Linked DNA regions of Verminephrobacter eiseniae EF01-2. The protein of the gene in region 2 interacts with the protein of the main gene of each other region in a pairwise test. Links are inferred from orthologs where the notes say so. Each region holds a gene or a part of one and is shown on either strand. Other genes may lie near its edges.

Evidence for each region.
Region 1: the proteins of phnG (region 2) and VEIS_RS05355 interact in binary tests that used the Escherichia coli proteins (3 or more experiments, as listed by UniProt). The link is inferred for Verminephrobacter eiseniae EF01-2 from one-to-one orthologs.

What each region holds. Positions count from the first base shown.
Region 1 is NC_008786.1:1,211,259-1,217,120, forward strand. Bases 836-3,820 are described here. They hold VEIS_RS05355 (sugar ABC transporter ATP-binding protein), read right to left. Parts: upstream 3,098-3,820; coding sequence 1,574-3,097; downstream 836-1,573. Other genes in these bases: VEIS_RS05350 (ABC transporter permease), read right to left, coding at 836-1,556; VEIS_RS05360 (SDR family oxidoreductase), read right to left, coding at 3,112-3,820. Outside these bases: VEIS_RS05345 (ABC transporter substrate-binding protein), read right to left, coding at 1-503; more of VEIS_RS05350, read right to left, coding at 537-835; more of VEIS_RS05360, read right to left, coding at 3,821-3,864; VEIS_RS05365 (IclR family transcriptional regulator), read left to right, coding at 4,046-4,807; ahpF (alkyl hydroperoxide reductase subunit F), read right to left, coding at 4,940-5,862. UniProt on the Escherichia coli protein: Part of the ABC transporter complex RbsABC involved in ribose import. Responsible for energy coupling to the transport system.
Region 2 is NC_008786.1:3,306,184-3,312,055, reverse strand. The notes cover bases 1,158-4,152. They hold phnG (phosphonate C-P lyase system protein PhnG), read right to left. Parts: upstream 2,932-4,152; coding sequence 2,383-2,931; downstream 1,158-2,382. Other genes in these bases: phnN (phosphonate metabolism protein/1,5-bisphosphokinase (PRPP-forming) PhnN), read left to right, coding at 3,774-4,152; VEIS_RS14385 (DUF1045 domain-containing protein), read left to right, coding at 3,043-3,777; phnH (phosphonate C-P lyase system protein PhnH), read right to left, coding at 1,679-2,386; VEIS_RS14400 (carbon-phosphorus lyase complex subunit PhnI), read right to left, coding at 1,158-1,676. In the rest of the region: VEIS_RS14405 (alpha-D-ribose 1-methylphosphonate 5-phosphate C-P-lyase PhnJ), read right to left, coding at 1-573; more of VEIS_RS14400, read right to left, coding at 570-1,157; more of phnN, read left to right, coding at 4,153-4,340; VEIS_RS14375 (sensor domain-containing diguanylate cyclase), read right to left, coding at 4,557-5,872. UniProt on the Escherichia coli protein: Together with PhnH, PhnI and PhnL is required for the transfer of the ribose triphosphate moiety from ATP to methyl phosphonate.

The DNA.
Region 1 (5,862 bases), 2.1 Mb from region 2 along the record:
TCTATGCCGGTGCTATTGGTCTGGTCATGCACGACCAACGCGATCTCGCCGCTCTTGCCGATCAACTCGGCCATTTTGTCTGCCGCCAATGCGGCCGCAGCCCTGTTGTCGGTGCTCGCCGTGGTCACCGGGATGTCGCTGTCCACACTGGCGTCGAAGGCCACGACCAGCACCTTGGCGGCCTGGGCCTTTTTGAGCAACGGGACCACGGCCTTTTTGTCGAGCGCTGCCAGACCGATCGCTTTCGGGTTCTTGGCCAGAACGGCGGCCAGCATGTCGATCTGCTTGTCGATCATCGCTTCCGACTCTGGCCCCTCGAACGTGACTTTGACATCGAAGTCCTTGCCCGCCTGCTCCGCCCCGGCCTTCACGGATTGCCAGAACTGGTGCTGAAAGCCCTTGGACACCAGCGGTATGTAGACCTGCTGGGCGCTGGCGGCCAGGCTCGCGCCCAGCGCAATGCCAATGCCCAGGGTGATGCGCCATAGTTGTTTGCCGGACATGCTCGCTCCTTTGGGTGGTGTGGAAAAACGGGGTCAGCGCGCAGCGCGGCTTCGGCGCCGCAGGATGTCGGTGTAGACGGCCAGGATGATGATCACGCCGGTCACCACCGTCTGCCACTCCTGCGCCACGGACAGGATGCGCAGCCCATTGGTCAGCACGCTCATGATGAAGGCGCCGATGATGGTGCCCAAGATGGTGCCCGTCCCGCCCGCCAGCGAGGTGCCGCCGATGACCACGGCGGCAATCGCATCGAGTTCGTAGCCCTGGCCCAATGCCGGTTGCGCCGAGTTCAGGCGCGATGCAATCAGCAAACCGGCGATGCCGCAGATGGCGCCACTGACCGTGTACACGACGATCTTCCAGAAGTCGACATTCACGCCCGACAGACGCACGGCTTCCTCGTTGCTGCCCAGCGCAAAGGTGTAGCGCCCCAGGATCGTCCGGTTCAGCACCAGGCTCGCCGCCACGGCAACGACGAAGAGGATCAGCACCGCGTTCGGGATCGGCAGCGCCGGAATCAGCGCGGCGATCAGCGAATCTTGCGAAATCGCGCTGAAGCCCTCGGTGTCGTTGAAGTAAATCGGCCTGGTGCCGGAGATCACCAGCGACAAGCCCTTGAGCAGCATCATCATGCCCAGGGTGGCAATGAAGGGCGGAATTTTCAGCTTCGCGATCAAGGTCCCCGAGGTGAGACCGCACAGCGCTCCGGTGAGGATGGCCGCAGCAATGCCCAGCGGCAGTGGCCAGCCCAGATGGGTGAGCACCACGCCCGTCATCACGGCGCAAAAGGTCATCAGCGTGCCCACCGACAAATCGATGCCCGAGGTGATGATCACGAAGGTGCAGGCAATCGCCAGCACCCCGTTGACCGCAGTCGCCTGCAAAATGGCCACCAGATTGTCGGTTTGCAGGAAGTTGCGCGAGGCCATGCTGAAGAACGCCATCAGTGCCAGCAGGCTGGCAAAGGCCAGCAGTTTCTGGCGCATCTCGGGCCGAAAGAGCCGGGCTTTGGTCCATCCTTCGGTCGGCAGCGGGCTGAGAGTCTTTTGCATGGATCGTCTGCGGGAAATCAGTGGACGACGTGGCGCGGCGCGGCCTGGCGCCGGGTGGCCAGCGCCATGATGGCTTGCTGGGAGGCTTGGGCCCGCGTCAGTTCGCCGGTCACCCGGCCTTCGCACATCACCAAGATCCGATGCGCCAGGCGCAGGACCTCGGGCAGTTCGGACGAGATCACCACGATCGCCTTGCCCTGTCCGGCCAGTTCGTGCAACAGCTTGTGGATTTCGGCTTTGGCCCCCACGTCGATGCCGCGTGTCGGCTCATCGAAGAACAGGATGTCGCAGTCGCACAGCAACCACTTGGCGATCACGATCTTTTGCTGGTTGCCACCCGACAGCAGCCGCACCGGCTGCGCCACCGACGGGGTCTTGATGCCGAGCTGGCGCACATAGTCCTGCGCCGTCTTGCGCAGCGCCGCCCGGTCCAGGAAGAAACCCGGTTTGACAAAGGAGCGCATGGCCGACATGGCGATGTTGCTCTGCACGTCCATACCCGTCGCAAGACCAAAATGCTTGCGGTCTTCAGACAGGTAGCCGATACCGTGGGCAACGGCCTGCTCGGGCGATCGGATGGTCACGCGCTGACCCCGAACCCGGATCTCGCCGGCGTCTATCGGGTCGGCCCCGAAGATGGCGCGCGCGACCTCGGTCCGGCCGGCCCCCATCAGCCCGGCAAAGCCGAGGATCTCGCCACGGCGCAGCGTGAAACCCACGTCCTGGATGGCGGCGCCCCGCGTCAGGCCGCGCACCTCCAGCATGACCTCGTTGCCGCTGCTGTCGGGAATCTGCCTTGCGACCTCCTCCAGCGGGCGCCCGACCATCATGCCGACGATGGTGTCTACGCTGGTGCTGGCCATCGGCATGGTGGCGATGTAGCGGCCATCGCGCAGCACCGTCACCCGGTCGGCGATCTGCCGCAACTCGTCCATCTTGTGCGAGATGTAGACGATGCCCACGCCTTCGGCCTTGAGCTGGCCGATGATGCGAAACAGATCGGCCACCTCCTCGTCGTTCAGCGCGGCCGTGGGCTCGTCCATGATCAGCACCCGGGACTGAAACGACAGCGCCTTGGCGATTTCGACCATCTGCTGCTTGGCCACCGTCAGGTCGCCGACGGTGGTGCGCGGGTCCAGCTTCAGGCGCATGCGCTCGAAAATGGCTGCGGCCTGCGCATCGAGCGAGCGCTCGTCGAGCAGCAGGCCCAGGGCATGGCGCGGCTCACGGCCAATGAAGATGTTCTGCGCCGCCGTCAAATGGTTCATCAGGTTCAGTTCCTGGTGCACGATGCCTATGCCCAGGCTTTGCGCGGCGCGCGGGCTCGGAATGTCCACGGCCCGGCCCGCGACCAGTATCTCGCCCTCGTCGGGGGCATGGATCCCGGCCAGCACCTTCATCAAGGTGGACTTGCCGGCCCCGTTCTCGCCCATCAGCGCGTGGACTTCGCCGCGCTGCAACTCGAACTGCACCTTGTCCAACGCCGGCACACCGGCAAAGGCTTTGGACAAACCGCAGATCGAGATCAGTGGCGCGGCCATGGCGTCGTCGCGCGTCAGATGCTCGTGCCGCCATCGACCGAAACCGCCTGGCCCGTGACGTAGCGCGATTCGTCGCTGAGCAAATACACCACCTGCGGCGTGATGTCATCGACCGTCGCCAAGCGCCCCATGGGCTGGCGCGCGATGAAATCTTTTTCCGCCTGCACCGGATCGGCGGCGCTGGCGATGCGCTGGCGCAATGAAGGCGTATCGACGGTGCCGGGGCACAAAGCGTTGCAGCGCAAACCCTGGCGCACGAAGTCGGCGGCGATGGCCTTGGTCATGCCAATGACCGCCGCCTTGGTGGTGCCATAGACGAAGCGCCTCGGGAAACCCTTCATCGACGACGCCATCGAGGCCATGTTCAGGATCGAGCCGCTGCTGCCCGTGCGCGCCATCTTGTCCAGCATGCCCGCAAGAAAAGCGCGCGTCATGCGGTAAGCGCCCTTGACGTTCAGATCCATGCTGAAGTCCCAGGCCGCCTCATCGCAGTCCAGGATGCTGCCGTTGTGCACGAAACCGGCGCAGTTGAACAGGCCATCCAGGGCCGGCAGCCGGGCCGCCAGCGCCGTCACGGCAGCGCTGTCGCGCACATCCAGCAACTGCGTCGTCAAGCCGCTGGCCTCGGCGGCCAGTCGCTCCAGCAGCGCCGCATCGATATCGGTGGCGATCACCTGCGCACCCTCGCGCACGCAGGCCAGCGCACTGGCGCGGCCTATGCCCTGACCGGCCGCAGTGATCAAAATGCTTTTGCCTTGCAGTCTCATACGAACAAGTCCTTCACGAACGCCAAACAGGTGCCAAGCAAGTCTTACAGATTGCTTCAAATATGAATTATTTATTCATTGGAGAATTAATGTAAGAGGCAGGAATCGGCTCGCCAATCCGTGATTACCCTGATGCAAGCTCTGTTAAGGTTTGGCCCGGCTACGGCCCGCCCATCCCCCCATGGCCCATCCCAACGACCGCTATCGCGCCCCCGCCCTGGACAAGGGACTGGACATTCTGGAACTGCTCGCCGAGCAGCCGCATGGCCTGACGCGCGCCGAGATCGTCAAAGCCATGGGCCGCAGCCCGAGCGAGATTTACCGGATGCTCGAGCGCCTGGTCGCGCGGCACTACGTGACGCGCTCGCAGCAGGGCGACCGCCATGCGCTCAGTCTCAAGCTGTTCGAGCTGGGCCACCGCCATCCCCCCATCGAGCGCCTGGTGGCGCAGGCCCTGCCGGCGATGGAGGCTTTCGCCAAGGCGTCCGAGCAGTCCTGCCATCTCGGCATTTACAGCCGCGGCAACGTGACCGTGGTGGCGCAGGTCAACGGCCCGGGCAATTGGGGGCTGACCCTGCGCCTGGGTGTGCGGGTGGGCCTGGTGGACACCGGCTCGGGCCATGTGCTGCTGGCCTTCCAATCCGAGCAGCGGCGCGCCCAGATGCTGGCAGAGCATGACGCCCTCGATGGCGAGCGGCCCATGCCCGAGCCGCAGTTGCAGCCTCTTTTGCAGCGCGTCCGCGCGCTCGGCTACTGGCAGGGCGACAGTCAGCAGGCTTTTGGTGTGGTCGACATCTCGATGCCGGTGCTGGGGTTGCAAGGCAATGCGCTGGCGGTATTGACCTGCCCCTTCGTGCGGCGCATCGACCGCCCGCAAGGCCCCGGCCTGGATGCAGCGCGGCAATTGCTCGCCAGCGCCGCCAGCGAGCTATCGATTGCCTGATCGCCCGGGCGTCCCGACCGGGCATCCGGCAAGTGTGGCGCGCAACGCGGTGCACCGTCCCCGCACCGCGCTGGCCGAAAACCGCCATCTGCCCCGCGCCTGGCAAGGCATATCCATTGTCATCGCACCCCGCTACGCCAGCACCGGATCAGCCGCCGCCGGCACCGCCGCAGCAGCAGCCACCGGCATACGGATCAGATGCTCGAACGCACTGAGCGCCGCCTTGGCCCCGTCGCCTGCGGCGATGACGATCTGCTTGTACGGCACCGTGGTGCAGTCGCCTGCGGCAAACACGCCGGGCAGGCTGGTCTGGCCCCGGGCATCGATCACGACCTCGCCGGACGGGCTCAGCGCGACCTGGCCCTTGAGCCAGTCGGTATTGGGCACCAGGCCGATCTGCACGAACACGCCATCGAGCTCCACGCCATGCTCCAGGCCGGTGGCGCGGTCCCGGAACCGGATGCCATCGACCTTGCCGCCGGCGCCCGTGATGCAGGTGGTCTGCGCGTTGGTGTGGATGCTCACGTTGGGCAGGCTCTTGAGCCGGTCGACCAGCACTGCGTCGGCCTTGAGCTGCTCGGCAAATTCGATCAGCGTGACATGGGCCACGATGCCGGCCAGATCGATCGCGGCCTCGACGCCGGAATTGCCACCGCCGATCACCGCCGTGCGTTTGCCCTTGAACAGCGGGCCATCGCAATGCGGGCAATAGGTCACGCCCTTGTTCCGGTACTCGGCCTCGCCGGGCACATTCACATTGCGCCAGCGGGCGCCGGTAGACAGGATCACCGTCCGGGCCTTGAGCGCGCCGCCATTGGCCAGTTGCACGGTGGTCAGGCCGCCGGGCTGCGCGGGCGCAACCAACTGGCCGGCGCGCTGCAGGTTCATCAGGTCCACGTCATAGGCGCGCAGATGGGCTTGCAGCGCGCTCGCATACCGGGGGCCGTCGGTCTGCGGCACCCCGATGTAGTTCTCTATGGCCAGCGTGTCGTTCACCTGGCCGCCAAAGCGCTCGGTGACCAGGCCGGTGCGCAGGCCCTTGCGGGCCGCATACA
Region 2 (5,872 bases):
GGTGGCGATATGGCCGTAGCGGGCAATGTCCTCATACAGCTTGACATGCATCAGGCCGTATTCGGCCAGGCCGTGCAGCGTGCGCGTTTCGCTCTCGCGCGGCTCCAGGCGCTGCATGGGCTCGGGCACCGGCACCTGGTAGACGATGACCTGGCCTTCGGTCAGCGGGGTCTCGGGAATGCGATGGCGCGTCTGTATCAGCGTGGCCATGCGCGTGCGCGTGGTCGTTGCCACCGCCGTGGTGCGCTCGAAGAAGCGCCGGATATTGACCGCGTTGACCGTGTCGTCCGAGCCTTGGTCGATCACCTTCAGGCAGTCCTGCGGCCCGATGATGGCGGCCGTGACCTGGATGCCGCCGGTGCCCCAGCCATAGGGTAGCGGCATCTCGCGCGAGCCAAAGGGCACCTGGTAGCCCGGAATCGCCACGGCCTTGAGAATCGCGCGGCGGATCATGCGCTTGCTGCGCTCGTCGAGATAGGCGAAGTTGAAGCCGCCATCGACGGATGGTGCATCAGGCTGTGCATCAAGCCGTGCATCAGGCTGTGCATCGGTCGCCAAGGGCAGCGTGTTCATCTGTCATCTCCGGCAGGGGATCGGGCCGCTGCGCGCATCTTGCGCACCAGTTCCAACTCGGCCTGAAAGTCCACGTAATGCGGCAGCTTCAGGTGCTGCACGAAGCCCGACGCCTCCAGACTGTCGCTATGGGACAGCACGAACTCCTGCATCTGCGCGGGCGATTGCACCGTCTCGCCCAGTTCATCGGCGCGCAGCGCGCGGTCCACCAGGCTCATCGCCAGGGCCTTGCGCTCGCTGTGGCCAAAGGCCAGGCCATAGCCGCGCGTGAACTGCGGCGGCTCACTCTGGCTGCCGGCAAACTGGTTCACCATCTCGCATTCGGTGATCTCGATGTCGCCGATGGAGATCACAAAGCCCAGTTCCTCGGGCGCAATCTCCAGCGCCACCGTGCCCAGGCGCAGTTCGGCGACGAACGGGTGCGAGTGCGCATAACCGCGCTGGGTGGAATAGGCCATCGCCAGCAAAAAGCCCTCGTCGCCACGGGCCAGGTTTTGCAAGCGCGTGGCGCGGTCTGCCGGAAAGCGCAGCGGCTCGCGCGTCAGGTCGGTGGCGCCGGGGTCGCCCGGGGGGACGGGCCGGGTTTCGATCAGCCCTTCCTGGTTGAGCAGCTCCACCACGCGCGCCGGGGGAGGTGTCAGCCCGGGGGCCTCGGGCGCCCAGTCCGCCACCGGGTCGGCCAACGGCTCCTGGCTCTGCGCCAGCAGCGTGAAGTCCAGCAGGCGCTGCGTGTAGTCGTAAGTGGGGCCCAGCAGTTGGCCGCCGGGCAGGTCTTTGAAGGTGGCCGAGATGCGCCGGTCCAGCAGCATGCGGGCGGTATCGACAGGGCAACTGCTGCCCAGGCGCGGCAGCGTGGCGCGGTAGGCGCGCAGCAGGAAGATGGCTTCGACCAGATCCCCGGCAGCCTGCTTGATCGCCAGCGCGGCCAGTTCGGGGTCGTACACCGAACCCTCGGTCATCACGCGGTCCACGGCCAGCTTGAGCTGCCCACGGATCTGTGACACCGACAGTGGCGGCTGCGCGGCATCGCCCCGGCGCTGCTCGGCCAGCCGCCGGTAACTGCTGCGGATGGCGGCTTCTCCGCCCTTGACGGCAACGTACATGCTCAGATCTCCTCGGTGGTGTCGTGTGGTGTGCGGACGATGCGCGTGGTGCGCGGCAGGCCCACGATATGCGCCGCCCCACCCAGCAGCAGATCGACCCCGCAAGGAAAGGCCGCATGGTTGGCCTGCCACTGGGGCACAAAATCATGCGCCAGGCCACAAGGCGGCAATGTCGCCTGGCCACGGATACCGGGGCCGGTCAGCAGCCACGCGCCGGCATCGGCCGGCGCTTGCAATGCCCCGGCACCGGCCGGCGCAGTCAAAGTCCCGGCATCGGCCGGGACCGCCACTGCCCCGGCCCCCGCCAGCGCCACATCGACCACGCAGGTCGCCGATCGATCCGGGTCGCTATCGCTGCCCTGCGCCAGGCTGCGCAAGGCCGGCAGCGCATCGCCTTGCGCCACCCAGGCGAACCCGGCCAGGCCAGGCTCGCTCACCAGCGTGCAGCCGGTATGAAAGCGCAGCCACGGGCCGGCATCGCTGGCCGCCAGGCGCGGTGACAGCCACAGACGGCAATCGCTGTCGAGCAAGGCCAGCAGCACCGCCGCCGAAGCGCGCTGGCCCACGGCGGGCGTTTGCGCGTCATGCAGCACGGCCACGCTGCGCCCGGGGTGCGCCAACGCCTGCAGCACTGCGCGAAAAACGGCCTGGCTGCCCAGGGCCTGGTTCGAAAAGCCCGCGCCCAGGGAGGACAGGATGCTTGCGGTCATTGCGCGTCCTCCGCGTTCTCCAGGCTGCTCTCGCGCGCCATGGTGAAAAAGTCCACCTTGGTGCTGGCCGCGCGCGCCTGCCGCGCGGCCAGCATATGGCGCAAATGGCGGCGAATCGGCTCCAGCAGGCGGGCCTCCAGTGCGGGCTGCTGCGCCGGGTCTTGCAGCAGCGCATCGGCCAGCGCCGCGAGTTGCGCTTTGCGGTGCGAGCGGCCCAGGATATACGCCACGCCGACCGTCGCCGGGGCCATGTCTGCCGTCGCCGAAGCCGCGCCGACTGTCGCCGGTGCCATCTGCGGCCCCACCCGCAGCGCGCAGCGGGTCACGGTGACTTCGCCCAGATGAAAGCGCTCGCCCGTGCCGCCGACACGGCCCTGCACCATCATCAGCCCGATCTCGGGCGAGCGCAGCCAGCGCACCGGCTGGCGGGCAGGCTCGTGCAATGCGGATTCGAGCAGATCGAGCGGCGCCCGGGCCAGCAGTGCCATCCAGTGCGCTCGCTCCAGGGGCCGGCCCGGGCCTGGATTGTCAAAGGCTTGAAACATGGGGGTGTTACTCTGAAACTTCGCAGCGTCCAACGATGAACGGATCACGCCAGCTTAAAAAGCGCTCGTGTAGGTTTCATGACAACCCGCAGCGCCACCGGCCCACCCATGATGATGACTCTCCCGAACCGCGCGCCCGGCACAGCGCACCGCTATGCGGTGTATTTCGCCCCCCACCCCGGCAGCACGGGCTGGCTGGCCGGCAGCCATTGGCTGGGCCGCTGCGCGGCCTTGCTGCAACCGATGCAGCAACTGGCCATCGAGGGCGTGGCCGCCCAAGACCTGTACCGGCTGACCGCTGCCCCGCGCCGCTACGGCTGGCATGCCACGCTCAAGGCGCCGTTTGCGCTGGCGCCCGGCGTCGACTGGATCACGCTGCACCAGACAGTGCGGGCCGTGGCCCAGAGCCTCGCGCCCTTTGCGCTGCCGCCGCTGCATGTGGCGCGCATCGACGACTTTCTGGCGCTGGTGCCTGCGCCCGCGCATGCCGCCAATGCCGCGATCGAACGGGTGGCAGCCGCTTGCGTGACGCAGTTGCAGCCGTTGGCCGCCCCGCTGTCCGATGCCGACCTGGCGCGCCGACGCTGCGCCGCACTGACACCCCGGCAGGATGAACTGCTGCAGCGCTGGGGCTATCCGTTCGTGCTCGAGGAGTTTCGCTTCCACCTGTCGCTGACCGGCCATTTGCAGCAGGTCGGGCGCCAGACCCAGGCCCGGGTGCAGGGCGCCGCGCAGGCGTTCTTTGCCGATCTGCCGGTGCTGCGCATGAGCAGCCTGGCGCTGTTTGCCGAACCCGCCGCAGGCGCAGACTTCGTGCTGCTCGACCATCTGGAGTTCGGGCGATGACGGCCAGACTGGTCTACTTCATGGGCCCTTCGGGCGCGGGCAAAGACAGCCTGCTGGCTTGGCTGCGCGCGCAGCAACCGGCCGCGCAGGGCCGTATCCACTGGGCCCGGCGCACGATCAGCCGCAACGCGACGCCCGGCGCCGAGGAGCACGAAAGCGTTTCGCCCGAGACCTTTGCGGCATTGCGCCAGGCCCAGGCCTTTGCGCTGCACTGGCAAGCCAATGGACTGGGCTATGGCATCCGCCATGCGCAACTGGCGCCGCTGGCCGCTGGCCAGTGGGTGCTCGTCAACGGTTCGCGCGCGTATCTGGCCGATGCGCTGGCGCGCTGGCCCGATCTGCTGGCGGTGCACATCACGGCCAGCCCGGCCGTGCTGCGCGCGCGGCTGCTCGCGCGCGGGCGCGAGAGCGCCGCCATGGTCGAGTCGCGTGTGCAAAGGGCGCTGCAATTGCAGCCCCCCGGCGGCAGCGTCCCGATCGAACTGCACAACGACGGCGCCCTGGACGACGCAGGCCAGCGGCTGCTCAGCGCCCTGCGGCAATGCCCCGGCTGGCCGGAGTGAGGGCCCACGGCGCTCCGCGCCGGCCCATGACACGCTCGCGCCGGCCCGCGTGGCACGCTCCGCGCCGACCCGCGTGGCACGCTCCGCGCCGACCCGCGTGGCACGATCCGCACCGGCCTGTGACACGCTCCGCGCCGGCGTGGCACAGCGCCGGCTTGTGGCGCTGTGCCCCGTGCCAAGCCCGGCGCTGCCTGGCCTGCGGTTTTTTCAGCGCACTCACCCCCACTCGAGCGCCTGCACCACCACCTGGTTGCGCCCCGCCTGCTTGGCAGCGTACAGGGCCTGGTCTGCCCGGCGCAACAGGCTGCTGAACCCGGGGTCGTCGGCAACCTGCTCGCTGACGCCAAAGCTGGCGGTAAAGCCCAGCGAATGTCCGTCATGCTCGACCACACAGGCGGCAATCCGCTCACGCAAACGCTCGGCGGTGGCAAAGGCCGGCGCCTGCCCTATGCCGGGCAACAGGACGGAGAACTCCTCGCCACCGATGCGGGCCACGAAATCGGACTCCCGCACCGACTCCTTGGCCAGGCGGGCGACGGCCCGGATCACCGCATCACCGGCCGCATGGCCATAGCGGTCGTTGACCTGCTTGAACAGATCGATATCGATCAGGATGACCGACAAGGCTTGCTGGCCACGCTGCGTCCGGGCAAATTCCATGGTCGCGACTTCCTCGAAGTAACGGCGATTGGCCACGCCCGTCAGCATGTCGATGCGGGCAAAGTGCTCGGCTTCGTCGCGCGCCCTGGCCAGCTCCGAAGTGCGCTCCAGCACCATTCGCTCCAGGTCTTCGTTGGCCTGTTTCAGCAAGGCCGTGGTGGCGATCTTTTGCTCGATTTCGCGCAACTCGGCCGCATCGCGCTGTTCGCTCAACAGCTTGACGCGATCGGCCAGGGCCTGCGAGAGCAGCACCATGTCCGCCAGCAGGCCGAACTCGGAGGCGTGGAAATTGGCAAAGGTATAGGGAATCAGGCCGCTCACGGTCAGCGCCGTGAAAAAACTCCCGGTGATGCTGGCGACAAAGGCCAGCACGAAAAAGCGCGCCGCCCGATAACCGGGCCTCAAGGCCAGAAAGCCTGCGGCCAGAATCAGCGGCGCGCAGCCAAAAATAAAATAAATCGGCACCGCGTGGTAGGCCACGATATCGCCGCTGACGGTGACCGCGATCCAACTGCCGACCAGCACCACCAGGAAGGCTTGCAAGACCCGGTGCATGCGCGGCAGGCGGGTTTTCGACTCCAGGAAATTCATCGTGAACAATACCGCCAGCCCCTGGAACGCGAAGATCCAATGCGTCTGGCTCCAATTGCTCCAGCGGGGCGACTCAGGCCAGAAATACTGGAACGCAAAGCCGTTGTACGAAAAGTTCATCAGGAAAAACACCGCCAGGTACAGGCAGTAAACGAAGTAACTGCGGTCGCGCGTGGAGGCCCAGATGCAGCCGTTGTAGAGCACCATGATGCACAGGATGCCGTAGAACATCCCGTAGTAGGCCGCCCACAGGCGATCGTTGTCATGGAAAGCCTGGCGGC